2 regions of the Streptomyces sp. NPDC055189 genome follow, and region 1 is predicted to be linked to the other one. Evidence: predicted binding sites of a transcription regulator. Region 1 holds the regulator's gene; the other holds the start of a gene.
The links. Region 1 encodes HrcA, which represses chaperone genes, less so after heat shock. Its sites were predicted from a motif close to TTNGCACTCNGNNNNNCNGAGTGCNAA; they were not measured.
Positions count from the first base shown of each region.

Region 1 (14,327 bases):
CCCGCGCCCAGCTGCGGCGCAGCGACGCCTGGCCTTCCGTACTGACGGCGAGGACCTGTCCGTCCGGGGTCCAGCCGCGCACCGCCGTACGCGAACTCCCCCAGTGCGTAAGCCGCTTGGAGGAGCCGCCGTCGACCGGCGCGACATGCACCTCGGGGGCGCCGTCACGCGTGGACGTCCAGGCGACGGTCGTCCCGTCCGGGGAGATGCGGGGGTGGTTCACGGGCATGTTGTCGGCGCTGACGCGCCATGCCCGGCCGCCGTCGAGGGGCGCGACCCAGACGTCGTCCTCAGCGGTGAAGGCGACCAACTCGCCGCGCAGATGCGGATACCGGAGATACGCAGAGTGCCCAGTCAGTGTCACACAGCCAGCCTAAGCAGCCACGGCGGAGCCGGACAGCGCTTTGGATCACTTGCCTGCACACACGTCACGTCCGGCCTGTACGGGCGGTCAGGTCGCCGGGCTCACTTGCCCTTGAAGCACGAGCAGGTCGGGTCCGGTGTCCCGGGGACGGTCACCGTGACGGTCGCGGCGGGCGGCTGGTCCGGTTCGTCGGGCTTGTCGCCGCCCTGGTCGTCGCCGTTGTCGTTGCCGTCGTCCCAGTTGCCGTCGTCGGTCCCGTCGTCGCCGCCCTCGCAGTTGCCGAGCACCTCCACGTGGAACCACTGCTTGCCGTCGACCTTGGCGGTCAGGCTGCCGCGCACGCAGTGCCCGTCGACGACGGACCACACCACACCCTTGACGGTGATGTTGCTGGTGTCGTCGGACCCTTTCCCGTTTCTGGCCTGCCCCTGGCAGTCGACGTCGACGTCGGCCTTCTCCTCCGGATCGCCGCTGGACGGTGTGACCCGGTCCTTGAACCGGGCCGTGCAGCTGATCCACAGCACGTCGAGGTGCTGCCGCTCCAGCTCCTTCGTGGCCATCTCGTCGGTGGTGATGGCCACGGCCGCGGTGTTCATGGACCCGTCGACCGGATCGCACGCGGCGACGCCGATCACCGCCGCCCCCGCGAACCCGACGGCGTACAGCACCCGCCGGCGCCGTCCGCCCGCGCCCACAGAATGATCACGTATGCGCCTCAATGCCCCCATAGGCGGCAGAGTGCCACTGCGAGCCGCCTGACGATAGTCCCCTTTGCGTCCACTCCGGCCGCCTTCGGACACCGGCGGACGCGAGGGCTCCGGGAAGAGAACGTGCCGGGCACCTGCCCCGCCCGTAGCCTCCGCGCATGGGAAACGACCGCGACGACGACGACCGGAAGTGGCTCAACCTCTACGAACCCGGGGCCGTCGCGCGAGGTGGACGGCCGGCCACTCCTGAACGGCGCCCTCAGCCGCGCAGCAGCAGCCACTCCTGCAACTCCACCAAGTTCCCTTCCGGGTCCTTGAGATGGGCGACCCGCATGCGCTCCGTCAGCGGCGCGGGTCCGTGGACGACGACTCCGCCGCGCCCGGTGATCCGGGCGCAGTACGCGTCGAGGTCGTCGACCCGCAGCACCACCAGTGAGCGGTGCCCCGTCGCGGGTTCCTCCAGCTCGTCGAGGAGCCGGGCCATCATCGAGCGGTCCTGGAGCGCGATCCCGGCGGAGCCGGTCGCCGCACTGAACTTCTCGTACGGCCCCTCCGTCGCCCCCGACTGGGGCTTGAGGCCCAGGATTTCGGCGTAGAAGTGATAGCAGGCGCTGAAGTCCGATACGAGCAGGCGCACTTGGGCGAGTTCCACGGCATCCCCCTTACATGGCACGGGAGTTCAGGACCAGCGGCCCGTGCGCCCGAGCAGCAGGGCTGCCGCCGCCGTCCCCGCGGTCGACGTACGCAACACGCTACGCCCCAGGCGGTACGGCTTCGCGCCCGCGTCGGCGAACGCCGCGAGCTCGTCCGGCGATACGCCGCCCTCGGGGCCGACCACCAGGACGATGTGCCCGGCCGCCGGAAGCTCCGCCGCGGCCAGCGGCTCGCTGCCCTCCTCGTGCAGGACCGCCGCGAGGTCGGCCGTGGCGAGCAGCGCCGCGACCTGCTTGGTCGACGCGGCATCGGCGACCTCGGGGAAGCGCACCCGGCGGGACTGCTTGCCCGCCTCGCGAGCCGTGGCGCGCCACTTGCCGAGCGCCTTGAGCCCGCGCTCGCCCTTCCACTGCGTGATGCAGCGCGACGCCGACCAGGGCACGATCGCGTCGACGCCGGTCTCCGTCATGGTCTCGACGGCGACCTCACCGCGGTCGCCCTTGGGCAGCGCCTGTACGACGGTGATCCGGGGCTCCTGCGGCGCCTCTTCCCGTACGGAGTCCATCCGCACGATCAGCCGGTCCTTGCCCTCGGTGTCCGTGACCACGCAGTTCGCCCAGCGGCCGGCGCCGTCGGTCAGGACGACGTCCTCACCGGCGTGCAGCCGCTTCACGGAGACGGCGTGGCGCCCTTCGGCACCGTCCAGTACGTAGCGTCCGTCGCCGCCCGCGCCGGCTTTCGCCAAGGTCTCGAAGGTCTCGACGACGAAGACGGGCGCGGTCATGCCTGGCCGCCGGGCTGGGTTCCCTGTCCGCCGGCCGCCGACGCGGCCTGCGCCTCGGCCAGTTCGGCCGCGAGCACCTCCACCAGCTGCCCGGCCGCGAGATCCCGCGACATGCGGTGTCCCTGTCCCGCCCACAGCGCCATGCCCTGCGCGTCACCGGCCTTGGCAGCGGCCTTGCGCAGACCGCTGGTCAGGTGGTGGATCTGGGGGTAGGCGGCGGGGGCGTACGGCCCGTGCTCGCGCATGAAGCGGTTGACCAGGCCCCGGGCGGGGCGCCCGGAGAAGGCGCGGGTCAGTTCGGTGCGGGTGAACAGCGGGTTCGTCATGGCCTGCTTGTGCAGGGCGTTCGCGCCCGACTCGGGGCAGACCAGGAAGGCCGTGCCGAGCTGCGCGACGTCGGCGCCCGCCGCGAGCACCGCGGCGATCTGCGAGCCGCGCATCAGACCGCCGGCCGCGACGATCGGGATCTGCACGGTCTCGCGCACCTGCGCGATGAGCGAGAGAAGGCCGAGCCCGGCGCCGTCCGTCTCGGGGTTGTCGCGGTGCGTGCCCTGGTGGCCGCCCGCCTCGATGCCCTGGACGCACACGGCGTCGGCGCCGGACCACTGGGCGGTCTGCGCCTCTTCGGGCGTGGTGACGGTGACGACCGTGATCGTGCCCACACGGGCGAAGGCGTCGAAGACGTCGCGGGTGGGGCAGCCGAAGGTGAACGACACCAGCGGCACCGGGTCTTCGACGAGGATCGCGAGCTTGGCGTCGTAGCCGTCGTCGCGGCCGCTGTCCGGGTCACCGAGCTGCGTCTCGTACCAGGCGGCTTCACCGGCGAGCTGGTTGCGGTAGACGTCGATGGCGGCGGCGTCGGCGTACTCGGGCTGCGGCATGAAGAGATTCACGCCGAACGGCCTGCTGGTGAGCCCGCGCAACTGTTTGATCTCCTGGTACATCCCGTCGGCGGTTTTGTACCCGGCGGCGAGGAATCCGAGCCCTCCGGCCTCGCAGACGGCAGCGGCGAGCTGGGGGCAGGAAGCGCCGCCGGCCATGGGGGCCTGCACGATCGGAAGGCGGCAGAGATCGGTCAGTGCGGTGGGCATGAACGCATCGTGCCATGACCTGGCCGGGGGGCCGAATCGCGTCCCGCAAGGGGCGAGAGCGCCCCGTAGGGGGCGCGGGGAACTGCGCGAGCAACCACGACGGCCCGCGGACAACGAAGCGCCCCCGGCACGGGCTGACCCGACACCGGGGGCGTCCAAAAGGTACTGCTCAAGGCGCTACCGCCCGTTGAACGCATCCTTGAGACGCGAGAACAACCCCTGCTGCCCCGGCTGGAACTGCCCCGTGGGCCGCTCCTCGCCGCGCAGCTGCGCGAGCTCCCGCAGGACCCGCTCCTGCTCCGCGTCCAGCTTGGTCGGCGTGAGGACCTCGACGTGCACGATGAGGTCGCCTCGTCCGCCGCCCCGCAGGTGCGTGATGCCCCTGCCGTGCAGCGGCACCGACTGACCGGACTGCGTGCCCGGCCGGATGTCGACCTCTTCCAGGCCGTCCAGCGTCTCCAGGGGCACCTTGGTGCCCAGAGCCGCGGCCGTCATCGGAATGGTGACCGTGCAGTGCAGGTCGTCCCCGCGCCGCTGGAACACGGCGTGCGGCAGCTCGTGGATCTCCACGTACAGGTCGCCGGCGGGGCCGCCGCCGGGGCCGACCTCGCCCTCGCCCGCGAGCTGGATCCGCGTGCCGTTGTCGACACCGGCGGGGATCTTCACGGTGAGCGTCCGCCGCGACCGGATGCGGCCGTCGCCGGCGCACTCCGGGCACGGGGTGGGCACGACCGTGCCGAAGCCCTGACACTGCGGGCACGGCCGCGACGTCATGACCTGGCCGAGGAAGGACCGCGTGACCTGCGACACCTCACCGCGACCGCGGCACATGTCACACGTCTGGGCGGACGTTCCCGGCGCGGCGCCTTCACCGCTGCAGGTCGTACAGACGACCGCCGTGTCGACCTGTATGTCCTTGGTGGTCCCGAAGGCCGCCTCGTCCAGGTCGATCTCGAGCCGGATCATGGCGTCCTGGCCGCGGCGCGTGCGCGACCGGGGGCCGCGCTGCGACGCCGTCCCGAAGAACGCGTCCATGATGTCCGAGAAGTTGCCGAAGCCACCGGCTCCGAAACCGCCCGCGCCACCGCCGCCGCCCGCCTGGGACAGCGGGTCGCCGCCGAGGTCGTAGACCTGCTTCTTCTGCGGGTCCGACAACACCTCGTACGCGGCGTTGATCTCCTTGAAGCGCTCCTGAGTCTTCGGGTCCGGATTCACGTCCGGGTGAAGCTCTCGCGCAAGCCTCCGGAAGGCCTTCTTGATTTCGTCCTGGGAAGCGTCGCGGCGCACGCCTAGTACGGCGTAGTAGTCCGTGGCCACTTACGACTCCGCCAGGATCTGTCCGACGTAACGTGCCACTGCGCGTACTGCTCCCATCGTTCCCGGATAGTCCATGCGGGTCGGGCCGACCACGCCGAGTTTGGCTACTGCCTCGCTGCCCGAACCGTAGCCGACGGAGACCACGGACGTAGAGCTGAGTCCCTCATGGGCGTTCTCGTGACCGATCCGTACGGTCATGCCCGAATCTGTGGCCTCGCCAAGCAACTTGAGCAGGACGACCTGCTCCTCAAGGGCCTCGAGGACGGGCCTGATGGTGAGGGGAAAGTCATGTCCGAAGCGGGTGAGATTGGCCGTTCCGCCGATCATCAGCCGCTCTTCGGTCTCTTCGACGAGGGTTTCGAGGAGCGTGGAGAGCACGGTCGCCACCGTGCCCCTGTCCTCCGCGTCGAAGGACTCCGTCATGTCCTGCACCAACTGCGGCACGTCCGCGAAGCGACGGCCCGCGACCCTGCTGTTGAGCCGCGCCCGCAGATCCGCGAGCGAGGTCTCGCCGAACGGGGCGGGGCAGTCGATCATGCGCTGCTCGACCCGGCCCGTGTCCGTGATCAGGACGAGCATCAGCCGGGCCGGAGCCAGCGAGAGCAGCTCCACGTGCCGCACCGTCGACCGTGTGAGCGACGGATACTGCACGACCGCGACCTGCCGGGTCAGCTGCGCCAGCAGCCGCACCGTGCGCGCCACGACGTCGTCGAGGTCGACGGCGCCGTCGAGGAAGTTCTGGATGGCCCTGCGCTCCGGCGCAGCCATCGGCTTGACGCCCGCGAGCCGGTCGACGAAGAGGCGGTACCCCTTGTCCGTGGGGATGCGCCCCGCACTCGTATGAGGCTGGGCGATGAACCCTTCCTCCTCCAGTGCCGCCATGTCGTTGCGGACGGTGGCCGGGGAGACCCCGAGGCTGTGCCGCTCGGTGAGCGCCTTGGAGCCGACGGGCTCCTCGGTGCCGACATAGTCGTGGACGATGGCGCGCAGCACCTCGAGCCTGCGTTCATTGAGCATCCGCGCACACCTCCACCTTTTGCCCTGAAACCTGTCTGTCCTGCCCGTCCTGCGGCCCTGCCTGGCACTCCCCTCGGGTGAGTGCCAGCCTGCGCCGCGCCCAGTGTACGGCCGTGAGGTACGGGCCCGGCAAGGGCAGCGGCTGCCGAGCGACCGCCGGCGGGCTAGCGTCGGCGTATGGACGTGGCACTGGCTTGGGACGAGGCGGGCTGGGAGCGGCTCGCGCCGCATGTGGGGCGGCGGCGCCTTCCTGTCTGGGACTGTACGGCGGGTCTTGTCGTCGGCGGCGAATCGGCCCTGATGATCGAGGCGGGGGCGACGCTGCGCGAGGGGGCGGAGCTGCGCACTCAGGCGCGCGGCATTCTCGGCGGCGGGCGGCGGGTCACTCACCTCGCCCTGACGCACCCGCACTTCGACCATGTGCTCGGTGCGGCGGCGTTCGCGGGCGTGGAGGTGTACGGCGCGGTCGGCGTCGACAAGCTCCTCGCGCGGGGCCGCGAGGAACTGCGCGACTCGGCCGTCCGGCACGGGGTCGCCCCGGACGCCGCGGCGGAGGCCGCCGACCTGCTCGTCCGGCCGCACCACGCGGTGTGCGGGGAGTGGACGCTCGACCTGGGCGGCGGGGTGCAGGTCCTGCTCGCGAACGTCGGCCCCGGCCACACGGGCCACGACCTGGCGGTCCTGGTCCCCGGCACGGACGGCTCCCCGGAGATCGTCTTCTGCGGCGACCTGGTCGAGGAGTCGGGCGAACCGCAGGCGGGCGACGACGCGGTACCGGAGCGGTGGCCGGCGGCGCTGGACCGGCTCCTCGAACTGGGCGGGCAGGACGCGCTGTACGTGCCGGGGCACGGCGCGGTGGTCGATGCGGCTTTTGTCCATGCGCAACGCGCCACACTGGCGGCCCGTTTCGGCGTGTCGTAGCCGGTCGTACGCCGCTTCTCTTATCGTCATGCGAATGCGCCAGTACTCCGCGGACCTGACTCCCCCCTGGAAGAAGCCGAAGCCCGTGCCCGAGGTCGCCGCGGAGGCGGACCTCGTGGTGGAGGAGCTGAGCACCGGCTTCTGCGGGGCGGTGATCCGCTGCGAGAAGACGGCGGAGGGTCCGACGGTGACCCTGGAGGACCGCTTCGGCAAGCAGCGGGTCTTCCCGATGACTCCCGCGGGCTTCGACCTGGAGGGCCGGACGGTCACCCTCGTCCGCCCGTCAGCGGCTGCTTCTCCCGTACGTCCCACACGTACCGCGTCCGGTTCGGTGGCCGTACCGGGAGCGCGGGCCCGGGTCGCCCGTGCCGGTCGGATCTACGTCGAGGGGCGGCACGACGCGGAGCTCGTCGAGCGGGTGTGGGGTGACGACCTGCGCATCGAGGGCGTGGTCGTCGAGTACCTGGAGGGCATCGACGACCTCCCGGCGATCGTCGCGGAGTTCTCCCCCGGCCCCGACGCACGCCTCGGCGTCCTGGTGGACCACTTGGTGCCCGGCTCCAAGGAGTCCCGGATCGCGGCGGAGGTGAGTTCTTCCTCCGCGCTGGTGGTGGGGCACCCCTACATCGACGTGTGGGAGGCGGTGAAGCCGTCGTCCGTGGGTATCTCGGCGTGGCCCCGCGTCCCGCGCGGCCAGGACTGGAAGACGGGCGTCTGCGAGGCGCTCGGCTGGCCCCCGAACACGGGCGCCGCGTGGCAACGGATCCTGGGCTCGGTGCGCAGTTACCGGGATCTGGAACCGGCGCTGCTGGGCCGCGTGGAGGAACTGATCGACTTCGTCACGGGCCCGGAGGAGTAGCCCGTCGCGGGCCACGTTCCCTGCGTACGGCGCGTTGCACGGCCGCTGCACGGCGCGTACTACACCGCCGCTCCGCGGCGGATTTTTCCCGCCCACCCACCCGATTACCCCGCGCTTGCCCACCCGGCCCGGCTGAGATCATTCAGCCCGTCCGGCGTTTGAGGACGAACTCGGCGGAGCCGGTGATGACAGCAACCACAAGGCACAGGGCCCCCGCGCCGAGCGGGTTTTCGGGAAGGGGCGGGGTTGGGGAAAGCCCCGCAGGGCCCGTCCGAACCTCAATCCACCAGATCCCGCACAACCCCATCCGCCAGCAACCGCCCCCGCAACGTAAGAACCGCCCGCCCCTCCTCAAAGGGCCCCGCCTCAAGCAGCCCCTCGGCCAGCGCCCGCCCCGCCGCCGCAAGCCCCGCAGGCCGCAGCAAGGACAACGGACACCCCTCAAGCAGCCGCAGCTCCAGCAGAATCCGCTCCACCCGCCGGTCCTCATCGGCGAGAATCTCCCGCCCCGCCCCCGGCGAGCGCCCCGCGGCAAGCGCCCCCGCATAAGCCCCCGGATGCTTCACGTTCCACCACCGCACACCCCCCACATGGCTGTGGGCCCCCGGCCCGGCCCCCCACCAGTCGGCCCCCCGCCAGTACAACTCGTTGTGCAGGCACCGCCCGGCCTCGGAAGTGGCCCAGTTGGACACCTCGTACCAGGAGAAGCCCGCAACCCCGAGGACCTCGTCGGCGATCAGATACCGGTCCGCGTGCACGTCGTCGTCCGTCATCGGCACTTCCCCGCGCCGAATCCGCCGGGCCAGCTGCGTGCCCTCCTCGACGATCAGGGCGTAGGCGCTGACGTGGTCGGGCCCGGCGCCGATCGCCGCGTCGAGGGTGGCCCGCCAGTCCTCGTCCGTCTCGCCCGGCGTGCCGTAGATGAGGTCCAGGTTGACGTGCTCGAAGCCCGCCGCCCGCGCCTCGGCCACGCACGCCTCGGGGCGCCCGGGCGTGTGCGTACGGTCGAGCACCTTCAGTACGTGCTGCTTCGCGCTCTGCATCCCGAAGGAGACGCGGTTGAAGCCGCCGGCCCGCAGCTCGCTCAGGTAGGCCGGGTCGACGGACTCCGGGTTCGCCTCGGTGGTGATCTCCGCGTCGTCCGCGAGCCCGAACTCGTCCCGGACCGCGCCCAGCATGCGTACGAGGTCGGATGCGGCGAGGAGCGTCGGCGTACCGCCCCCGACGAAGACGGTCCGGACGGGGCGCGGGTCGTCCCCGAGCACCTTCCGTGCGAGCCGCACCTCGTCGATCAGGGTGTCCGCGTAGTTGTCGCGGGAGGCGAGCACGCCGCCGGAGCCGCGCAGCTCGGTCGCCGTGTAGGTGTTGAAGTCGCAGTAGCCGCAGCGCGTGGCGCAGTACGGGACGTGGAGGTAGAAGCCGAGCGGACGGGCCCCCGCTCCCTGCAGGGCGGACGCGGGCAGCGCGCCGTCCTCGGGCATGGGCTCACCATCGGGAAGTGCGGAAGGCATACCTTCGATTGTCCCGCACCGCCGGACAAGCGGACGCCGCGCGCCGGGCGCCCCTACTGCGCCTGCAGCACCAGCACCGCCAGATCGTCGTCCGGCGGCCTCTCCGAGAACTCGTGCACCAACCTCTTGATCCGTTCCGCCACCAGGCCCGCGTCGAGGCCGGCGCAGCTCGCGAGTGCCGTCGCGAGGCCGTCGGCGTCGTCGAACATCCGGCGTCCCGAGCGGCGCTCCGTCACCCCGTCCGTGACGCAGAGCAACGTGTCGCCCGCCCACAGCTCGAAGGTCTCGCTGGTGTACGTCGCGTCGTCGACCCCGAGCAGCAGCTGGGGCGTGGCCGCGTCCCGGACGGTCCCGTCGGGGGAGAGCAGCAGCGGCAGCGGATGTCCGGCGCTCGCCACCGTGCAGCGGACGCCGCCGCCGTCCATGGGCACCAGCTCGCCGTAGAGCAGGGAGAGGAAGCGGGAGGTGGCGCCGTCGGCCGGCAATCCCTGGCCGCCCGCGACCGCGACCACCGCGGCGGCCGCGTCGGCGGCCTCCGTGGCGTCGTCCAGGAGGAGCTGGTTGAGGCGGTCGAGGACCTCCGCGACCTCGTACCCCTCGCGGGCGAGCAGCCGCAGCCACGGCCGGGCGAGGCCGATCACGACAGCCGCCTCGACGCCCTTGCCCTGGACGTCGCCGAGCGCGAAGCACCAGCGGTTCTTGCCCGCCTGGAACACGTCGTAGAAGTCGCCGCCGGGACCGCCCTTGTCCCGCGGCTCGTACACCAGGCCGCTGTGCATACCGGGGATGTCCGCGACGGAGCTCGGCAGCAGTCCGCGCTGCAGGACCTGACTGATGGTGGCCTGCCGCTGATAGCGCCGCGCCGCACTGATGGCGAGCGCGACCCGGCGGCTGAAGTCCTCGATGAGGCCGGTGACTTCGTCGGCGAAGCGGATCATCCCGGCCCGTCCGATGACGAGTGTGCCCAGCGCACCGCCGCCGGCCGTGAGGCGGTACGCCAGGGCCGTGCCGGTCTCCTCGCCGGTCATCGCCTCGCCGGGCCACGGCACGGGGACGGCGCCGGAGCCCGCCGATTCGGGCAGCCGGGGCGGAGCCTTCTCCAGGCTGCGGCGCAGTTCCTCCATGCGCTGCTCGCTGGCGTGCCAGACGCGGGCGAGCCGGCTCGCGGGGACGCTGTTCCCGTCTCCGCGTGGCGCGGATTCCGCCTCGTCGTCGAGCCATACCGCGCACCAGTCCGCGAGCCGCGGCACGAGCAGCTGCCCGGCGAGGGCGGCCACCAGTTCCTCGTCGAACTGCCCTGCGAGCAGATCCGACGCCTCGGCGAGGAAGGTGAGCGCCCCGCGGTTGACCCACTCGGTGTCGTGCGTGACCCGTCTCGGCAGCGGCGCGAGGATGTCGATGCCGCGAAGGCCGCGCTGCATCGCCTGCTCGCTCGCGTACGACTCGATCTCCTGGGGCGCCTGCACGCCCTCGACGGGCAGGCGGGCCCAGACGGACTTGGTGCCGGTGCGGTAGGTGATGCCCCAGGACTCGGAGAGGGCGGCGACGAGCTGCAGGCCCCGGCCGTACTCGGGCGTGCCCGGCGCCTGGGACGAGGGATCGCTGCGGACGGCGCGGGCGGGATGGTGGTCGGACACCTCGATGACCAGGGAGTCGGTGCTCTCGCCCAGACCCGCCTCGTCGAGCCGGCACACCAGCTCGACCGTGGTGCCCGCGTGGACGACGGCGTTCGTGACGAGCTCGCTGACCAGCAGCACGGCATCATCGGTGACACGGTCGGTGACGCCCGCGGCGGCGGGCACGGAGAGTTCGCTCCAGTCGACGAGCGCAGCTCGCACAAACCTTCGTGCAGCGGCGGGCGCCAACGGGTTGCCGGGCAGCGATGTGCACACCACCGCCGGCGGTCCGGGCTGGTGCCCCGGCTGGGCGGACGCACGGAAAGTGGTCTCCCGTTGCATCGGAATGGACCCCACGTTTCGGCTCCTGAGCAGTTCGGTCGAATACGCCTCAGGCGACACCGACAGAGTGACAGACTGGCCACGCCCATAAGCACCGAGTTACTGAAGTGGGCCGCTATGAGTGAGAACAGTGCTATGCCCGCGCTCGGTTACGGTCGGATTCCGGCACCGAAACCAGCTCCGATACCTCAGCCCCCTTCCGGACCTGATCCGGACACGGCCTCAGTGACCCACCGGGAGTCAGCTCCGGAAGCGATTTCCGACCTGCGCCCGCTGCTTGCCGCCATGCGGGCGGCGCGGGACGGGGACTTCACCAAGGTCGCGGTGACCGGCCACGGCCTGACGGCCGAGCTGCACACCGTGTTCAACGAAATGCTGGACCGTTCCCTGCACTTCGACGGCGAACTCTCCCGCGTGCGCAGGGAGATCATCCGGCACGGTCACCTCGACGAGCGGTTCTCCGCGAGTCCGGGGCAGGGCAGCTGGGCCACGCGCATCCAGGACGTCAACTCCCTGCTCGACTCGCTGGTCGCCCCGGCGGCCAACGCCACCCGCGTCCTGAACGCGGTCGCGGGCGGTGACCTCACCCAGCGCGTGGACCTGCACGACGGCTCCCGTGAACTGCGGGGCGACCTGCGGCGCCTCGGCCGCGCGGTGAACACGATGGTCGACCAGCTGTCGCTCTTCACGGGCGAGGTCACCCGTGTCGCCCGCGAGGTCGGCACGGAGGGGCGGCTCGGCGGGCGCGCCAAGGTGCGCGGTCTGTCGGGCAGTTGGCGTGACGTGACGGAGGCCGTGAACACGATGGCCGCCCGGCTCACCGCCCAGGTGCGCGACATCGCCCTGGTGACGACGGCCGTCGCGCAGGGTGACCTGACACGGACAGTGACCGTCGAGGCGACAGGCGAACTGCTCGAACTGAAGCTGACCGTCAACACGATGGTCGATCAGCTCTCCGCGTTCGCGGCCGAGGTGACGCGTGTGGCCCGCGAGGTGGGCACCGAGGGCCAGTTGGGCGGCCGGGCGCAGGCGCGTGGCGTGTCCGGGGTCTGGAAGGACCTCACCGACAACGTCAACTTCATGGCGTCGAATCTCACCTCCCAGGTGCGCAACATCGCCCAGGTCACCACGGCCGTCGCCAACGGCGACCTGAGCCAGAAGATCACCGTCGACGCCCGGGGAGAGATCCTGGAGCTGAAGTCGACGGTGAACACGATGGTCGACCAGCTCTCGGCGTTCGCCGACGAGGTCACCCGCGTCGCCCGCGAGGTCGGCACGGAGGGCAACCTCGGCGGTCGCGCTCAGGTGCGCGGCGTCTCCGGTGTGTGGAAGGACCTCACCGACAACGTCAACTTCATGGCCGACAACCTCACCTCCCAGGTGCGCAACATCGCCCTCGTGTCGACGGCCGTCGCCCAGGGCGACCTCGGCAAGAAGATCACGGTGGAGGCGAAGGGCGAGATCCTCGAACTGAAGTCGACCATCAACACGATGGTGGACCAGCTCTCCGCGTTCGCCGACGAGGTCACCCGCGTCGCCCGCGAGGTCGGCACGGAGGGCAACCTCGGCGGCCAGGCCCAGGTGCGCGGCGTCTCCGGCGTATGGAAGGACCTCACGGACAACGTCAACTTCATGGCGCTGAACCTCACCTCCCAGGTGCGCAACATCGCCCAGGTCACCACGGCCGTCGCCAACGGCGACCTGTCCAAGATGATCACGGTGACGGCGCGCGGCGAGATCCTGGAGCTGAAGGACACCGTCAACACGATGGTGGAGCAGCTGCGGGCCTTCGCGGACGAGGTGACCCGCGTGGCCCGCGAGGTCGGTACGGACGGCCGGCTCGGCGGCCGTGCCCAGGTGCTCGGTGTCTCGGGCGTGTGGAAGGACCTCACCGACAACGTCAACTACATGGCGGACAACCTCACGGGACAGGTCCGCAACATCGCCCAGGTCGCGACGGCGGTGGCCCAGGGCGACCTCTCCAAGAAGATCGACGTGGACGCGCGCGGCGAGATCCTGGAGCTGAAGACCACCATCAACACCATGGTGGACACGCTGTCCTCCTTCTCCTCCGAGGTCACCCGGGTGGCCCGCGAGGTCGGCTCCGAGGGCCAACTGGGCGGCCAGGCGCGGGTCGAGGGCGTCTACGGCACATGGAAGCGCCTGACGACGAACGTGAACGAACTCGCCCTGAACCTCACCACACAGGTCCGCGCGATCGCCGAGGTCGCCTCGGCGGTGGCCCAGGGCGACATGACCCGCTCCATCACCGTCGAGACGCGGGGCGAGGTCTCCGAGCTCAAGAACAACATCAACGTCATGGTCTCCAACCTCCGCGAGACCACCCGCGCCAAGGACTGGCTGGAGTCGAACCTCGCCCGTCTCGCGGGGCTCATGCAGGGCCACCGTGACCTGATGGAGGTCGCGGACCTGATCCTGCGCGAGCTGACCCCGCTGGTGAACGCCCAGTACGGCGCCTTCTTCCTGGCCGACCCGGAGGCCGGGGAGACCGCGACGCTGCAGACTCCCCCGGTCAAGGGGCTCGCTTTCATCGCGGGGTACGGCTCCGCGCAGGGCTCGGTCGTCGACACGGGCGCGATGCCCGCGCACGGCCTGGTGCGCCAGGCGGCCCTGGAGAAGAAGCGGATCCTCGTCGACGAGGTGCCGCCCGACTACATCAAGATCACTTCGGGGCTCGGGGACGCCGCCCCGGCCAGCCTGGTGATCATCCCCATCCTGTTCGAGGACAAGCTGCTCGGCGTCATCGAGCTGGCCACGTTCTCGCGCTTCTCGGACGTGCACCTGGCGTTCTTCGACCAGTTCGTCAGCACCATCGGCGTCGCGATCAACACCATCATCGCCAACTCCCGTACGGAATCACTGCTCAGCGAGTCCCAGCGGCTGGCCACGCAGCTCCAGGACCGCTCGGACGAACTACAGCTCCAGCAGGCCGAGCTGCAGCGCTCGAACGCGGAACTGGAGGAGAAGGCGGCCCTCCTCGCCACGTCGTCGCAGTACAAGTCGGAGTTCCTGGCGAACATGTCGCACGAGCTGCGCACCCCGCTGAACTCCCTGCTCATCCTGGCCCGGCTGCTCTCGGACAACCCCGACAGCCATCTCTCCGACCAGGAGGTGCAGTTCGCG
Region 1 covers NZ_JBSGSG010000053.1:12,872-27,198, forward strand. Annotated here, with positions in the region: gene ACWFR3_RS29930 (S41 family peptidase) at 1-358, opposite strand, end outside; gene ACWFR3_RS29935 (hypothetical protein) at 466-1,092, opposite strand; gene ACWFR3_RS29940 (VOC family protein) at 1,331-1,723, opposite strand; gene ACWFR3_RS29945 (16S rRNA (uracil(1498)-N(3))-methyltransferase) at 1,751-2,509, opposite strand; gene ACWFR3_RS29950 (nitronate monooxygenase) at 2,506-3,600, opposite strand; gene dnaJ (molecular chaperone DnaJ) at 3,778-4,917, opposite strand; gene hrcA (heat-inducible transcriptional repressor HrcA) at 4,918-5,934, opposite strand; gene ACWFR3_RS29965 (MBL fold metallo-hydrolase) at 6,112-6,855, shown strand; gene ACWFR3_RS29970 (DUF3097 domain-containing protein) at 6,890-7,714, shown strand; gene hemW (radical SAM family heme chaperone HemW) at 7,993-9,225, opposite strand; gene ACWFR3_RS29980 (SpoIIE family protein phosphatase) at 9,279-11,183, opposite strand; gene ACWFR3_RS29985 (HAMP domain-containing protein) at 11,469-14,327, shown strand, end outside.

Region 2 (14,327 bases), on a different contig from region 1:
ACAGGAACCTCCTTGGCGACAAGGTTCATCCCGTCCCGGATGGGGTTCACAAGGGCCACGTCGGCCAGACGGTACGCCGCGAGCGAGCGGGCGAAGTCGTCCTTCACGTGCAGGACGACCGGCGTCCAACCCTCCACCCCGTACTCGGAGTTGATCTCGTCCGCCAGTCGCTGCACAGAGGCCGTGTACTCGCGGTACACCGCGAGATCCTGCCGGGACGGGTACGCGAAGGCGACGTGCACCACCCGCTCCCGCCACTCCGGCCGGGACGCGAGCAGCTCCCGGTACGCCTGCAATCCCCGCACGATGTTCTTGGAGAGTTCGGTTCGGTCGACACGGACCACTACCTTCCGGTCACCGGAGCCCCCGATCTGCCCCCGCAGCGCGGCAAGCCGCTCCTCCACGTCATCCCGCCGCGACCGCTCCCGCAGGAAATCCGCGTCGGCCCCGAGCCCGTGCACCCCGATCCGCGTACCCGACGTACCGCCGAGGACGGCTACGCAGCAGTCGCTGAACGCGTCCGCCCACCGCCCCGTCAGGAACGCCGCCCGGTCGGCGCCGAGGATGCCGCGCAGGAGTTGCTCCGCGACGTCGTCCGGGAGCATCCGGAAGTAGTCCACCGGCGCCCACGGCGTGTGCGAGAAGTGGCCGATGCGCAGGTCGGGGCGCAGCTCGCGCAGCATCCCCGGCACCAGGGCCAGGTGGTAGTCCTGGACGAGGACCGCCGCGCCGCCGGCCGCGCTCTCGGCGAGCGCCTCGGCGAAGGCCCGGTTGTACGTCTCGTACGACGCCCACTGCGCACGGAACTCCGGGCCGAAGGCCGGTTCGAGCGGGGTTTGGTACAGCATGTGGTGGACGAACCAGAGGACCGAGTTCGCGATCCCGTTGTACGCGTCGGCGTGGACCCCCTCGTGCGAACCCGCGTCGATGTCCAGCATCCGTACGCCGGGCTCGCCGACCCCGCGTCGTACCGCCTCCCGGTCGCCGTCGCCCAGCGCCGCGCAGACCCACAGGGCGGCCTCGGAGTCGCCGATCGCGCTGAGCCCGGAGACGAGTCCGCCGCCGCCCCGCTTGGCCGTCAGCTCCCCGCTCTCCTCCAGGGAGTACGTGACGGGGCCGCGGTTGGACGCGACGAGGACCTGGGCGGCGGCGTGCTCGGAGACCATGTGCCGAAACCTAGCCCTTCCGGGAAGGGCTCAAACGTACGGCCGGACCGTGACGGACCCGGCCGTATACGTTCGGGGACAGGGGGCCTGTGGGGACAGGGGACCTAGTCCCGTCTGCTCCGTGCCGCGGCCACCGCGAGCGCGCCCAGCACGCACAGGGAGATCGCGAGGCCCGCGTACAGCATCGTGTCCGAGTCGCTGCCGCTCTTGGCCAGCTCACCGCGGACGCTCTGCTGCTCGTCCGCGGGGCCGAGCTCGGCGCGGTCGATGGTTCTGACGTTCCCGTACGACGGCGACGCCTCGTGCCGCGCCTCCGCGCCGACCGCAGGCACGGCTGCGGCACCGAGCATCGCCGCCATGAGGCCAGCCGTGGCCATGGTCATGCCACCGTTACGTCGCGTACGTCGCGCGCTTCCCACTGCATGTCTCTGCCACATTTGCCACATAAGTGGGGAATGTAGACAAAATGCCCGGCCTTGAGTGGTTACGCCACGCGGCGGGCCGTGTACTCCGCGATGCCGGACATCGGCGGACGCTCCTCCGTGTCGACCGGATGGGTCCGCGGCTCGAACCCCTGCTCGCCCCGTTCGAACTGTATGAGCTCGGGGCGTACGAGGTGGCCGCGCGCGAGGCGCAGCTGTGCCGTCCGGTAGATCGCCGCGGCCATCCTGCCGAGCGCCTGCCCGTCCTGGTGCCGGTGCTTGCGCACCCCGACGTCGACCTGCGCGAGCGCGTCCAGGCCCACGGTGTGCAGCGCGTCCACCAGCAGACCCAGCTCCACCCCGTAGCCGACGGGGAACGGGAGGCGCTCCAGGAGTGATCTGCGCGCCGCGTACTCGCCGCCCAACGGCTGTACGAACCCCGCGAGTTGGGGCCAGTGCATGTTGAGCAGCGGGCGCGCCATCAGCTCGGTGACCCGGCCGCCCTGATCGTCGGTTCCGGCCAGCGGACGGTCGTACATCGCCTTCACGAAGTCCACGTCGGGCTCCGTCAGGAGCGGGCCGACGATCCCCGTCACGAAGTCCGCCGAGAACTCCCTCAGGTCCGCGTCGACGAACGCGACGATGTCGCCGCCGGTCACCAGGAGCGAGCGCCACAGGACCTCGCCCTTGCCGGGCACGGCCGGGATGCGCGGCAGGATCTCGTCCCGGTGCACGACCCGCGCGCCCGCCGCCCGGGCGACCTCCGCCGTGCGGTCCGCGGAGCCGGAGTCGATCACCACGAGCTCGTCGACGAGAGCGGTCTCCTCGACCAGCTCGCGGCGGATCTCGGCGACGATCTCGCCGACCGTCTCCTCCTCGTCGAGCGCGGGCAGGACGACACTCACCGAGGCTCCCGACGCCCGTTTGGCGGCGACGAGCGCGCTGAGCGGACGGTCGGCAACCGACCAGGAACGCCTGGTCAGCCAGCGCTCGGCCTCTTCCAGCACGGGGGGCTCCTCCTGTGTGTGGCCTACATGTGATCCATCTCGCGGTGCGGACGACTATCTCAAGGGTCCAGGCCGTCGGTTACAGTCTTGAACAACGCCGATGACCATCGCATGCCGGGGTCATCGCGCAATAAACGCCCCGGGCCCCTGAAGCCCGGCGCCATACCGCTCATCCAGAGGGGCAGAGGGATACGGCCCGTTGAAGCCCCGGCAACCATCCCGCCGACCGCGCACGCGAGGTCTCGGTGGGGAAGGTGCCAATTCCGTCTCGCGGTGAGATTCGCCGCGGGGAAGATGAGGAGAAAGGGCCTCGCCTCCATGGCTGCGCAGACTGTCGCAACGAACGACACCACCCCTTCGACCACGGGTTCCGTGGATCTCGGTCCCGCTTCGGGCCTTTCCTGCCGCGAGTGCGGTGAGCTCTACGCCCTCGGCCCGATCTTCGCCTGCCAGGCCTGTTTCGGCCCGCTCGAAGTCGCGTACGACCTGCCGACGGGTGACCCCGAGGCACTCCGCAAGCAGATCGAGTCCGGCCCGGACAACATCTGGCGCTACGCCCCTCTCCTGCCCGTCCCGGCGGACGTCGCCGAGAAGCCCAACATCAACCCTGGTTGGACCAAGCTCGTCAAGGCCGACAACCTCGCCCGCGAGCTCGGCGTCGAGCAGGGCAAGCTGTTCGTCAAGGACGACTCGGGCAACCCGACGCACTCCTTCAAGGACCGCGTCGTGGCGCAGGCCATCGAGGCCGCCCGCGCCTTTGGCTTCACCACGCTCTCCTGCTCCTCCACCGGCAACCTCGCGGGCGCCGTCGGTGCCGCCGCGGCCCGCGCCGGCTTCCGCTCCTGCGTGTTCATCCCGCACGACCTGGAGCAGGGCAAGGTCGTCATGGCTGCGGTGTACGGCGGCGAGCTCGTCGGCATCGAGGGCAACTACGACGACGTGAACCGCTTCTGCTCCGAGCTCATCGGCGACCCGCTGGGCGAGGGCTGGGGCTTCGTGAACGTGAACCTGCGGCCGTACTACGGAGAGGGTTCCAAGACCCTGGCGTACGAGATCTGCGAGCAGCTCGGCTGGCAGCTGCCGGACCAGCTGGTCATCCCGATCGCCTCGGGCTCGCAGCTCACGAAGATCGACAAGGGTCTCAAGGAGCTCATCAAGCTGGGGCTCGTGGAGGACAAGCCGTACAAGATCTTCGGTGCGCAGGCCGAGGGCTGTTCGCCGGTGTCCACCGCCTTCAAGGCCGGGCACGACGTCGTCCGCCCGCAGAAGCCGAACACCATCGCCAAGTCGCTTGCCATCGGCAACCCCGCCGACGGGCCGTACGTGCTCGACATCGCGCGTCGTACCGGTGGGGCCGTCGAGGACGTGAACGACGAGCAGGTCGTCGACGCGATCAAGCTGCTTGCCCGGACCGAGGGGATCTTCGCGGAGACCGCGGGCGGGGTGACCGTGGGCGTCACCAAGAAGCTGATCGACGCGGGGCTCATCGATCCCACCCTGACCACGGTGGTGCTGAACACGGGTGACGGGCTCAAGACTCTTGACGCTGTTGCCGAGACGTCTCAGGCGACCGCCACGATCAAGCCCAGCCTTGACGCGTTTCGCGCCGCGGGTCTTGCCGGTTAATCGCCGCAGGGCCTGAGCCTTCTTTCCGTCTGCGGACCGTCGTGGCTGGTCGCGCAGTTCCCCGCGCCCCTGAAGGGGCCCCACGCACCCCGAGGTGAATCCATGAGCGTGAACGTTCGTATCCCCACCATTCTTCGCACCTACACCGGCGGTCAGTCCGAGGTCGCCGCCGAGGGGGCGAACCTCTCCGAGGTCATCGCCGACCTGGAGAAGAACCACGCCGGCATCGCGGCGCGCGTCCTGGACGACCAGGGCAAGCTGCGGCGCTTCGTGAACGTCTACGTGAACGACGACGACGTCCGCTTCGAGCAGGGTCTGGAGACCGCTACGCCGGACGGCGCGGGCATCTCGATCATTCCTGCCGTCGCCGGTGGTTGATCCTTTAAGGAAATACCCTGCGTAATCGGAAATGCCCCCTCTGCGAGAGAAGCGGAGGGGGCAATTCTATGTGGTTGAGCGCGGTACAGTTGGGAAGCGAGCTTCCCCGTTTGTGCCGAGCGCATATACGAAGTCGCCCTGAGGGCGACAAGAAGTAGCCAAAGTGCACTGCCCATTTGCCCCTCTCGTGGCATTTGTCTGGCCCGACTTGCCCTGAACTCCGGTAAATCCTCCGCATATTTCCGATCACGCGTGCCCAGAATTCTCGTCTGATTGACCTGTTGCAGAGGGCAGTTGGACAGATACATTCAGCCGCGGTCGACGCGTTCCGGCGCACGCCTCCACAACCCATTGGGGGGGTGAGGTCTGACCCGGGTCCGCGAAGTGCGGGTCCGTGCAAGGGCCAGTAATAGGGGAGTTAGGCATGGCTCAGGGCACCGTCAAGTGGTTCAACGCGGAGAAGGGGTACGGCTTCATCGCGGTCGACGGTGGTGCGGATGTTTTCGTCCACTACAGCGCGATTCAGATGGACGGCTACCGCACCCTTGAAGAAGGTCAGCGAGTTGAGTTCGAGATCTCGCAGGGCCAGAAGGGTCCGCAGGCGGACATGGTCAAGCTCGCCGTCTGATCTCGGCGCGATCGGCCAGCGACTTAGCGAGTGACGAAGGGCCCGTATCCCGACAGGGGTACGGGCCCCTCGTGCGTCCTGTGTTCGCCGCGCCCCGCGCCCCTGGACGCGCGCCCCCTCGTGCGTCCGGGATCCATGAGAGGCGCTTGCACTCGTAGGGGTCGAGTGCTAATCATTGGGCTTAGCACTCTCCGAGTGAGAGTGACAGAACTTGGATCGGGTCGGTGAGGCCCGCAGGCCGGGTGGGGCAAGGAACCACAAGGCTTGCAGGCCGTCCGTCGCGGGCACCGATGCGATCCGGAGCATGCCACCCCTGTCCGGGAGGACCACTTCACATGGCCAAGATCATCGCGTTCGACGAGGAGGCACGGCGCGGCCTCGAGCGCGGCATGAACCAGCTCGCCGACGCCGTCAAGGTGACCCTGGGCCCCAAGGGTCGCAACGTCGTCCTCGAGAAGAAGTGGGGTGCCCCCACGATCACCAACGATGGTGTTTCCATCGCCAAGGAGATCGAGCTCGAGGACCCGTACGAGAAGATCGGCGCCGAGCTGGTCAAGGAGGTCGCGAAGAAGACGGACGACGTCGCCGGTGACGGCACGACGACCGCGACCGTCCTGGCGCAGGCGCTGGTCCGCGAGGGCCTGCGCAACGTAGCCGCCGGTGCCAACCCGATGGCCCTCAAGCGCGGCATCGAGAAGGCCGTCGAGGCCGTCTCGGGCGCCCTGCTCGAGCAGGCCAAGGACGTGGAGACCAAGGAGCAGATCGCTTCGACCGCCTCCATCTCCGCCGCCGACACCCAGATCGGCGAGCTCATCGCCGAGGCGATGGACAAGGTCGGCAAGGAAGGCGTCATCACCGTCGAGGAGTCGCAGACCTTCGGGCTCGAGCTTGAGCTCACCGAGGGCATGCGCTTCGACAAGGGCTACATCTCGGCGTACTTCGCCACGGACATGGAGCGTATGGAGGCGTCGCTCGACGACCCGTACATCCTGATCGTGAACTCGAAGATCGCGAACGTGAAGGACCTCCTTCCGCTCCTCGAGAAGGTCATGCAGTCCGGCAAGCCGCTGCTGATCATCGCCGAGGACGTCGAGGGCGAGGCCCTGTCGACCCTGGTCGTCAACAAGATCCGTGGCACCTTCAAGTCCGTCGCCGTCAAGGCGCCCGGCTTCGGTGACCGCCGCAAGGCCATGCTCGGCGACATCGCCATCCTCACCGGTGGCACCGTCATCTCCGAGGAGGTCGGCCTCAAGCTGGAGAACGCCGGTCTCGACCTGCTCGGCCGTGCCCGCAAGGTCGTCATCACCAAGGACGAGACCACGATCGTCGACGGCTCCGGTGAGAGCGACCAGGTCCAGGGTCGCGTCAACCAGATCCGCGCCGAGATCGAGAACTCGGACAGCGACTACGACCGCGAGAAGCTGCAGGAGCGCCTGGCGAAGCTCGCCGGCGGTGTTGCGGTCATCAAGGCCGGTGCCGCGACCGAGGTCGAGCTCAAGGAGCGCAAGCACCGCATCGAGGACGCCGTTCGCAACGCGAAGGCGGCCGTCGAAGAGGGCATCGTCGCCGGTGGTGGCGTGGCGCTGCTGCAGGCCGCCGCCGTCTTCGAGAAGCTGGAGCTCGAGGGTGACGAGGCGACCGGCGCCAACGCCGTGAAGCTCGCCCTGGAGGCCCCGCTCAAGCAGATCGCCGTCAACGGCGGCCTTGAGGGCGGCGTCGTCGTCGAGAAGGTCCGCAACCTCACCGTCGGCCACGGCCTCAACGCCGCGACCGGTGAGTACGTCGACATGATCGCCGAGGGCATCCTCGACCCGGCGAAGGTCACGCGCTCTGCCCTGCAGAACGCCGCGTCCATCGCCGCGCTGTTCCTCACCACCGAGGCCGTCATCGCCGACAAGCCGGAGAAGGCGGGCGCTGCCCCGGCCGGCGGCGGCATGCCGGGCGGTGACATGGACTTCTGATCGACCTCTGGTCGATCGACGTCCCGTACGTACCGAGGGCGGCACTCCTTCTCACGAAGGGGTGCCGCCCTCGGGCGTTGCCAGGGCGTAGGCGATGCCGTCGTCGAGGTCGGCCTCCAGGCCCATGCGGAACGCGGCTTCGTACGCCGGGTCGCCGATGGCCTCGCGGCTCCGGTGCTCGCTGGCCCGGCGGGCGGCCACGAGGTCCACATTTCCCATCCGCGCGCCACCGACGGAGCGCCACAGGACATCGGAAATACCGAGTAGCCGCGCGGCCTGCTCGGGATCGTCCATGGCCGAGGTCAGCGTGTCGACGCTCAGGGCGGCACCGAGGAGGTCGTGGAGCCGCCATTTGATCGCCAGGCCGTCGCGGGCGTGCCGCACCGCCGAGGCCGCGTCGCCGTTGCCGAGGGCGGCTCCGGCGAGCAGGTAGAAGGCGAAACTGCGCATCCACTGCTCGCCGTGCCGCTCGCACTCCACGCGCAGGGTGTCGGCGGTCACGGCGACTTGGTCGAACTCGCCCAGACGGAGATGGGCGAACGGAACGGTGGCAAGCAAAAGGAGTTTGACGGCGGGGGAACCGCCGCCGCAGTCCGAGGAACCGGCCGCTCCTGCGACAAGGCCGAGCGTCCGCGCCGACTGGCCGCTCAGCGCCAGCCAGGACCCTTCGAGGTAGCGGGCGGCGTCGACCGCCGCCGGATCGCCGAGCCGGTCCGCCAGCGGATTGCAGAGGTCCACCTGCCGGCCGGAGGCTTCGAGGTCGCCCTGCGCGAAGGCCACCATTCCCAGGGTCCACAGGGCCCAGAAGCGTCCCTGCTCGGGGCCGGGGCCGGGTGACTTGGCCAGGGCACGGTCCCCGTAGTGGCGGCCCTCGCGCTGGAAGCCGCAGCAGAACCAGAAGAACCACAGGCTGCCGACCATCTCAAGGCTGTCGCGCGGGTCCTCGTCGGCCAGGCAGCACTCAAGCGCCGCGCGCAGGTTGGCGTGCTCCGCCGTGCAGCGCTCGTACCAGGCCACCTGGTCGGGGCCCGCCCACTTCCGGCCGCCGGTGCGGGCCAGCCAGCGGTAGTAGTCCCGGTGCCGCTCCGAGAAGCGCTGTTCCTCACCGAGGCTTCGCAGCCACTCCTCGCCGTACTCCCGGACGGTGTCCAGCATCGAGTAGCGCAGGCCGCGCTGGGTCTGCACCGACCGGAGCAGCGACTTGTCCACCAGCGCGGACAGCAGCCCCCCGATCTGCCCGCTGCCGAGCGGGCCGCCGGAGCAGACCAGTTCGGCCGCTTCCTGCTCGAAGCCGTCGGCGAACACGGACAGGCGGGCCCAGGCGAGGCGCTCCTGCGGGGTGCACAGTTCGTGGCTCCAGCCGATGGCCGTGCGCAGGGTCAGGTGCCGGGGATCGCCGTCGCCGGGCCAGGCGCCGGGGGAGCCGGGGGAGGGCGACGGGGCGGCGAGCGTTTCGTAGCGGTCGTGCAGGCGCTGTCGGAGAGCCTCCAGGTCCATCTCGGACAGGCGGGCGGCGGCCAGTTCGATGGCGAGGGGGATTCCCTCCAGGTGCGCGCAGATCTCCGCCACCGCGGTGCCGTCCTCCTTGGTGACGCCCGCGCGTTCCATGAACAGCAGGGAGGCGTCGGACGGTTGTCCGCCATGGACGTCCACCGGCAGCGGCGGCACGACGATCGCCCGCTCGCCCCGCAGGGCCAGGGGGCGGCGGCTGGTGGCGAGGACGTGCACGCCCGGAGCCGCGGCCAGCAGTGTCCGTACGAAGTCGGCGCAGTCGGCGGCCAGATGTTCGCAGCAGTCCAGGATGAGGAGCAGCTTCTTGTCGGCCAGCCACTCGGTGACCACCTCGCTCGCGGGCCGGGTGCTCTGGTCGGCAAGCCGCAGACCTTCGTACAGGGCGAGTGCCAGCAGGGCCGGTTCGCTCAGCTGGGAGAGGCCGACCAGCCACACCCCGTCGGGGAAGGCGTCCCGCAGTCCGGCTCCGGCGCGCTGTGCCAGCCGGGTCTTTCCCACGCCGCCCACGCCGGTCAGCGTCACCAGGCGGGCGTCGGTCACGGCTTGCGCCACGGCCCGCAGTTCGGCTCCGCGTCCGACGAAACTCGTTGTCTCGGCCGGTAGGTTGCCCACCTGCCGGCCCTTCCCGGATGTCCGCATGGTGGCTCCCCGTCTCCGGCGCCCGGGCCCCTTCGGCTCGCAGCCGCCGTCTCCGACAGGTGAGTCTGCTCTCCGTCACGGCCCCCGGCCCGTGGATGTCACGAGATGCCCATTTCTCCGGGCGAGACGCGCGGATCACCGCATTTCGGCGTCAGGGCCGGTCATCTACCGCCTACTCCGGTCAATCACTTCTGAGAGGGGCCATGAGTGGGCCATAGTGACCGTCAGTCGTCACGGAGCGTAAACATGGGGGTGGGGCCGGGCCATGCCCGTCGGCAGGTGGGGCCGGGAGGCAGACATGCGGAAATGGCACAGCCGGAGCGGTCTGCCGGCGCTCGCCGCGGGCGTCGGTCTGCTCCTGGCCGCGATCGGCACGTTCGTCGGCGGTCGGCCGGTGGGGATCGCCGTGCTTCTGATCGGTCCGCTCCTCGCCTGTGTCTGGTCGAGTGTGCGGCGGACCGCGATGGTGGTCTGCTGGACGGTCCTCCTCGCGGCGGGGACCGGCATCGTGCGCCATCTGCTGAGGGCGCCGGGCTTTGCCCTGGAGTTCCTGGTCCTCGTGGCGGGCGGGATGCTGGCCATCCGCAATGCCGCCCGGCATGCCGAGCGGAAGGCGTCGCTCGCCCGCGTCACGGAGGTGGCGAGCGCGTCGCAGAGCGCGCTGCTGCAGCCCCTGGCGGTCGAGGTCGAAGGCATCGAGGTGTGCTCCCTGCACCGCAGTCCGGTGCAGGGGGCCTCGGTGTGCGGGGACCTGTACGACGTCGTCCACACCCCGTACGGACCGAGACTGTTCGTCGGGGACGTGCGCGGCCACGGCCTGGAGGCGCTGCGGACCACCGCGGCGTCGATGAAGGCCTTCCGTGACCTCGCCTACGTCACCCCCGGCCTCGCCGACCTGGCCACGGCCCTGGACGCCCGCCTCGATCCCGCCCTGGGCCCCGAGGACTTCGTCACCGCCGTACTGGCCGAGTTCGCGCCGGGCGAGGTCCGCCTGGTCAACTGCGGGCATCCGCCGCCCGTTCGGGTGGGCAAGCAGATCAGACTCCTCGAACCCCCGGAACCCGCCCTCCCGTTGGGGCTGCGCACGACACCACTGGCGCACCGGGTCTACCTCCAGCCGGGGGAGCGCCTCCTGTTCTACACCGACGGCCTGAGCGAGGCCCGCGACGCCGACGGCGTCGAGTTCCCCCTGCTGCCGCGCGTCGCCGGGGCGCTGGCCGACCCCTCGAACTCCGACGCGCTCGACGCCCTGTACGCCATGGCGATCGCGCACACCGGCCGCCCGCTCACGGACGACGTCGTCCTCGTCCTGTGCCGGGCGGCCGGCGTCACCGAGTCCTCGCAGGCCGCCTTCCCCCGGGAGGGGATCAGCCCGGCAGCCGGTCCATGATCCAGGTGCAGAGTTCCTCGGTGACCAGGGTGTGGCCCTCGTTCTGAGCGGCGCAGAGGTACTCGTCGAGTTCGCTGTCCTCGGACTTCTCCGGGAACGGGTCGTACAGCTTCTGGTGGCTGTCGATGTCGCGCAGGGCCACCGCGCTCACGGCCGGGACGAAGCAGTGTTCGCGGATCTCGGCCTCCGAGCCGAGGCCGATGATCGCGGGGATCTTGTCCAGCTCGTCGGCGAGGATGCCGAAGCCCTCCAGGGTGCCGCCCGGTGCGCCGTCGATCCCGGGCAGGTACGAGGTGCGGATCTGCGGCCTGCGCAAAGTCACCACCCGTAGCTGCGCGACCAGTTGGTCCTCGCCCGCGGGCTGCGTGTAGAGGTGAGTGCCGGTGATGGCCAGGCCCCTGCCGCGGAACGCCTGCTCGCCGGGGGCGACGCCGTTGCCCGCGCCCGTACGCACGCCGTTGGCGACGCCGATCTTCTTCGGGCGGCGCGGCCAGCCGCCGACCCGCTCGAGCTCGGCGAGGAACTCGACGCGCTCCTTGTCCGTCTCGGGGGTGTCGCCCCACTCGGAGATGTGCTGCCACAGGAGCTGGCGCGCAGCCGGGCTGTTCATCTGGTTCGAGAACGCCGCGTTCAGGCGCCGGATGTAGTGCGCGAACGACTGGAGCGCGATCGGGATCCAGGCGCCGCGGTGCGGGCTGTCGAAGGAGAAGTACAGCTCGGTCTCGTGCTCGACGTCGTCGTGCTCCATCTTCGCCAGCGCGTACCGCGTGACCAGACCGCCCATGCTGAAGCCGCCCACCGTCAGCGGGTGGCTGCCGGAGCGCCGCGCGATGGCCTCCTGGATCGCCGAGCGGGCCGCCTTGGCGTTGTCCAGGATCGAGGCGCTGCGCTCGTCGAAGCCGAGCAGGACGACGTCGTACCCGCGCCTGCGCAGTTCGCCGATGAAGGGGTACGGGCCCCGCTCCAGGATCTCCCACGAGAAGTCCAGGTCGCTGGGCCCGGTGTTGAAGCCGTCCGCGATGATCACCGGCTTGGCGAGCCCGCGCTTGGCGTCCGCGAGATACACCCACGCCTTGCCGTCGGGTAACGCCCACTCCTGGTCAGGGGCGGGAGCGGCCTCGGAGACCTCCCTGGGGCCGGGCGCCAGAGTGACGCGGGCGGCGATCCCGAAGGCCTCGGCGATCTGCTCTTCGTCGGGCTCGTTGGGCTCGTTGGAATCGGTCATGAAGGATCCCCTCCGGTGGTGCGGCTTCGATGACGGCGGGTGGGCAGGTGCCATCCTCGATACGCGCGGTGGTCGTCGATAGACGGCCACCGGGATTCACCGGACGAGCGGGGGCCTTTCGGACAGCGGGGCGTTGGCCGTATTCACCCCTGCGGTACGGGGGCGGGGACGGCCGGGCCTGGGTGCGGGGGCCCGCGGTGGTTACGGGTGTGCCGGGGTGGTGTCCGACTCGGTCAGCGTCCGCCTGCCGGAGCCGGGGAAGTATGGCCCGAAGCCGATGTGATCACGCGGGGCTGCCGGGCGGGGGCGGAGTGAGGAGGCCGCGTCCTGCGGTGAGGATGCCGACCGCGCGGGGGAAGTCCTTGAGCTGGGCGAGGAGCGAGTCCAGCGCGGGGAGCAGACACAGGGGCGGGACGCCGCGGGCCGACAGGATGTCCGCGGTCCACGTGATGAACCTGGTGAACAGGCCGGGGTCGTCGACGTATAGGGCCGTGGCGAGGTAGTTGACGATGAAGTCGATGTCCTCGACGGTGCGTTCCAGCTGGTACTCGCTGTACCCGCGCATCTCGGGGAAGCCCTCTTCGACGTCGGCGAGGGTCTGCTTGACCAGTTGCGGCCTGCTCCGGCGGATCATGGTGTACTCCTGGTCGCCCAGGTGCGGCAGGTCCAGGTCCGGCGGACGGGCCGCGGGCGCACCGGCCCCCGCCAGGTTCTGGCCGAGCAGCGTCGCCGCGCCGCGCGCGTCCTTGGCCCACTCGGCCCGCATCATCCGTGCGTAGCGGCCCTGCGGACCGAACGCGGCCCCTCCGGCAAGCACCGGAACGCCGACGCTCTGGCACGAGGCGATCGCGTTGTGGGCGCCGGGCAGGAGCGTCGGGATGGACGAGGAGAGCAGTACCGCCTGCGCACGAGTGCGATACACGTGCTCGACCAGATGCTCGGTGGGGACCTGCGCCCCGAGATAGTCGACGCGCCAGCCGCGCAGCCGCAGCACCTCGCTGATCAGGAGCGCGGGCAGGGCGTGCCACTCGCCGTTGACGCACGCCACCAGGACCCGCCCCGTGAACGGTCCGAAGAGAGCGGGGGCGGTGGCTTCGGCCACTGCCGCTACGCACCGCTCGCTGATCGCCGTGGCAGCGTGTTCCTGCGCCACCGAGATGTCGTTGGCCGCCCAGGCCGCACCCACCCGCTCCTGGCTCGGTGCGATCAGTTCGAGCAGGACGCGCTCACCCGCGGCACGCAGCTGTCCGGCGGCCGAAGCGTCCATGTCGTGCACCCGCTTGAGCTCCGCCGTGCCGAGCGCACCGCGCACGACGGCGACGGCGCGCGTCTCGTCGCACTCGTCGAATGCCTGCCACAACTGCTCACGCGACTCGGTGAGGGAGTCGTTCTGCTGGTCACCGCTCACGCGGATCACCCTTTCCGGGGTTGCTCTTTCTCTGTCGTCGGACGGTTGCCGCGTGGCGCGCCGATCGCCAGTACGGCCATGTCGTCGTGCCTGCCCTCGCCCACCCACTGGGCCACGACCATCTGCACGCGCTCGGTGACCACCTCGGCCGGCATCCCGGCGCACTCGGCGAGCACGGCGCGCAGCCTTTCCTCGCCGAACATCACGTGCCCCAGCGGCCCGCCCCATGCCTCGGTGATCCCGTCGGAGTACAGGAGGCAGACGTCGCCCGGGTGCAGCGTGACTTCCGCGGTCATGAGATCGAGGTCGGCGAAGGCGCCGATCAGCGTGCCCGTGGTCAGGGTCTCTTCGACACGGCCGTCGGTACGCACGATCAGCGGGGCGGGATGGCCCGCGCTGGAGACGCGCAGCCGTACCCGCGAGTCCTGGTGCACCGCGGTGACCAGGACCAGTGTCACGAAGGGGGTCTGCTGCGCGGCCAGCAGCGCCCTGTTGAGGAGGGTGAGCAGGCGGGTGTGGTCGGCGGCGAACGGCACGAGCGCCTGGAGCACGTGCCGGATCCGCCCCGCCGTGACGGCGGCTTCAAGGCCCTTGCCGCACACGTCACCAAGGACCGCGACGGTCTCGGCCTCCGGCGCCTCGGCGGGATACAGGTCGTAGAAGTCACCGCCGACGCGTTCGCCCTCCACGGAGGCGCGGTACCGGCCGGAGAAGCTGATGCCGTGCACCCGGTCGACGGCGGGCGGCAGCAGGTCCCGCATCATCACTTCGGTGACGTGCGCCTGGCGGGCGTAACTGCGGGCGATGGACAGGGCGGCGCCGGCGCGTGCGGCGAAGAGCTGTGCGAAGGACTCCTCGTCGGCGGTGAACGCCTCTTCCTGACGGCGGCGCAGCAGAATGAGGCATCCGGCCGGTACACCGTGGCCCGGCAACGGCACCACGACCACCGAACCGATGTCCGCGGC
Region 2 covers NZ_JBSGSG010000029.1:353-14,679, forward strand. Annotated here, with positions in the region: gene ACWFR3_RS21515 (alpha,alpha-trehalose-phosphate synthase (UDP-forming)) at 1-1,166, opposite strand, end outside; gene ACWFR3_RS21520 (hypothetical protein) at 1,271-1,543, opposite strand; gene ACWFR3_RS21525 (glucosyl-3-phosphoglycerate synthase) at 1,651-2,595, opposite strand; SAM riboswitch class I at 2,762-2,896, shown strand; gene thrC (threonine synthase) at 2,914-4,221, shown strand; gene ACWFR3_RS21535 (MoaD/ThiS family protein) at 4,324-4,599, shown strand; gene ACWFR3_RS21540 (cold-shock protein) at 5,024-5,227, shown strand; gene groL (chaperonin GroEL) at 5,563-7,188, shown strand; gene ACWFR3_RS21550 (ATP-binding protein) at 7,240-9,339, opposite strand; gene ACWFR3_RS21555 (PP2C family protein-serine/threonine phosphatase) at 9,638-10,729, shown strand; gene ACWFR3_RS21560 (esterase/lipase family protein) at 10,707-11,954, opposite strand; gene ACWFR3_RS21565 (cobalamin B12-binding domain-containing protein) at 12,238-13,362, opposite strand; gene ACWFR3_RS21570 (PP2C family protein-serine/threonine phosphatase) at 13,368-14,327, opposite strand, start outside.
Region 2: groL (chaperonin GroEL) is a predicted target of HrcA. The motif match lies at 5,409-5,435, and genes of this name have one in related genera.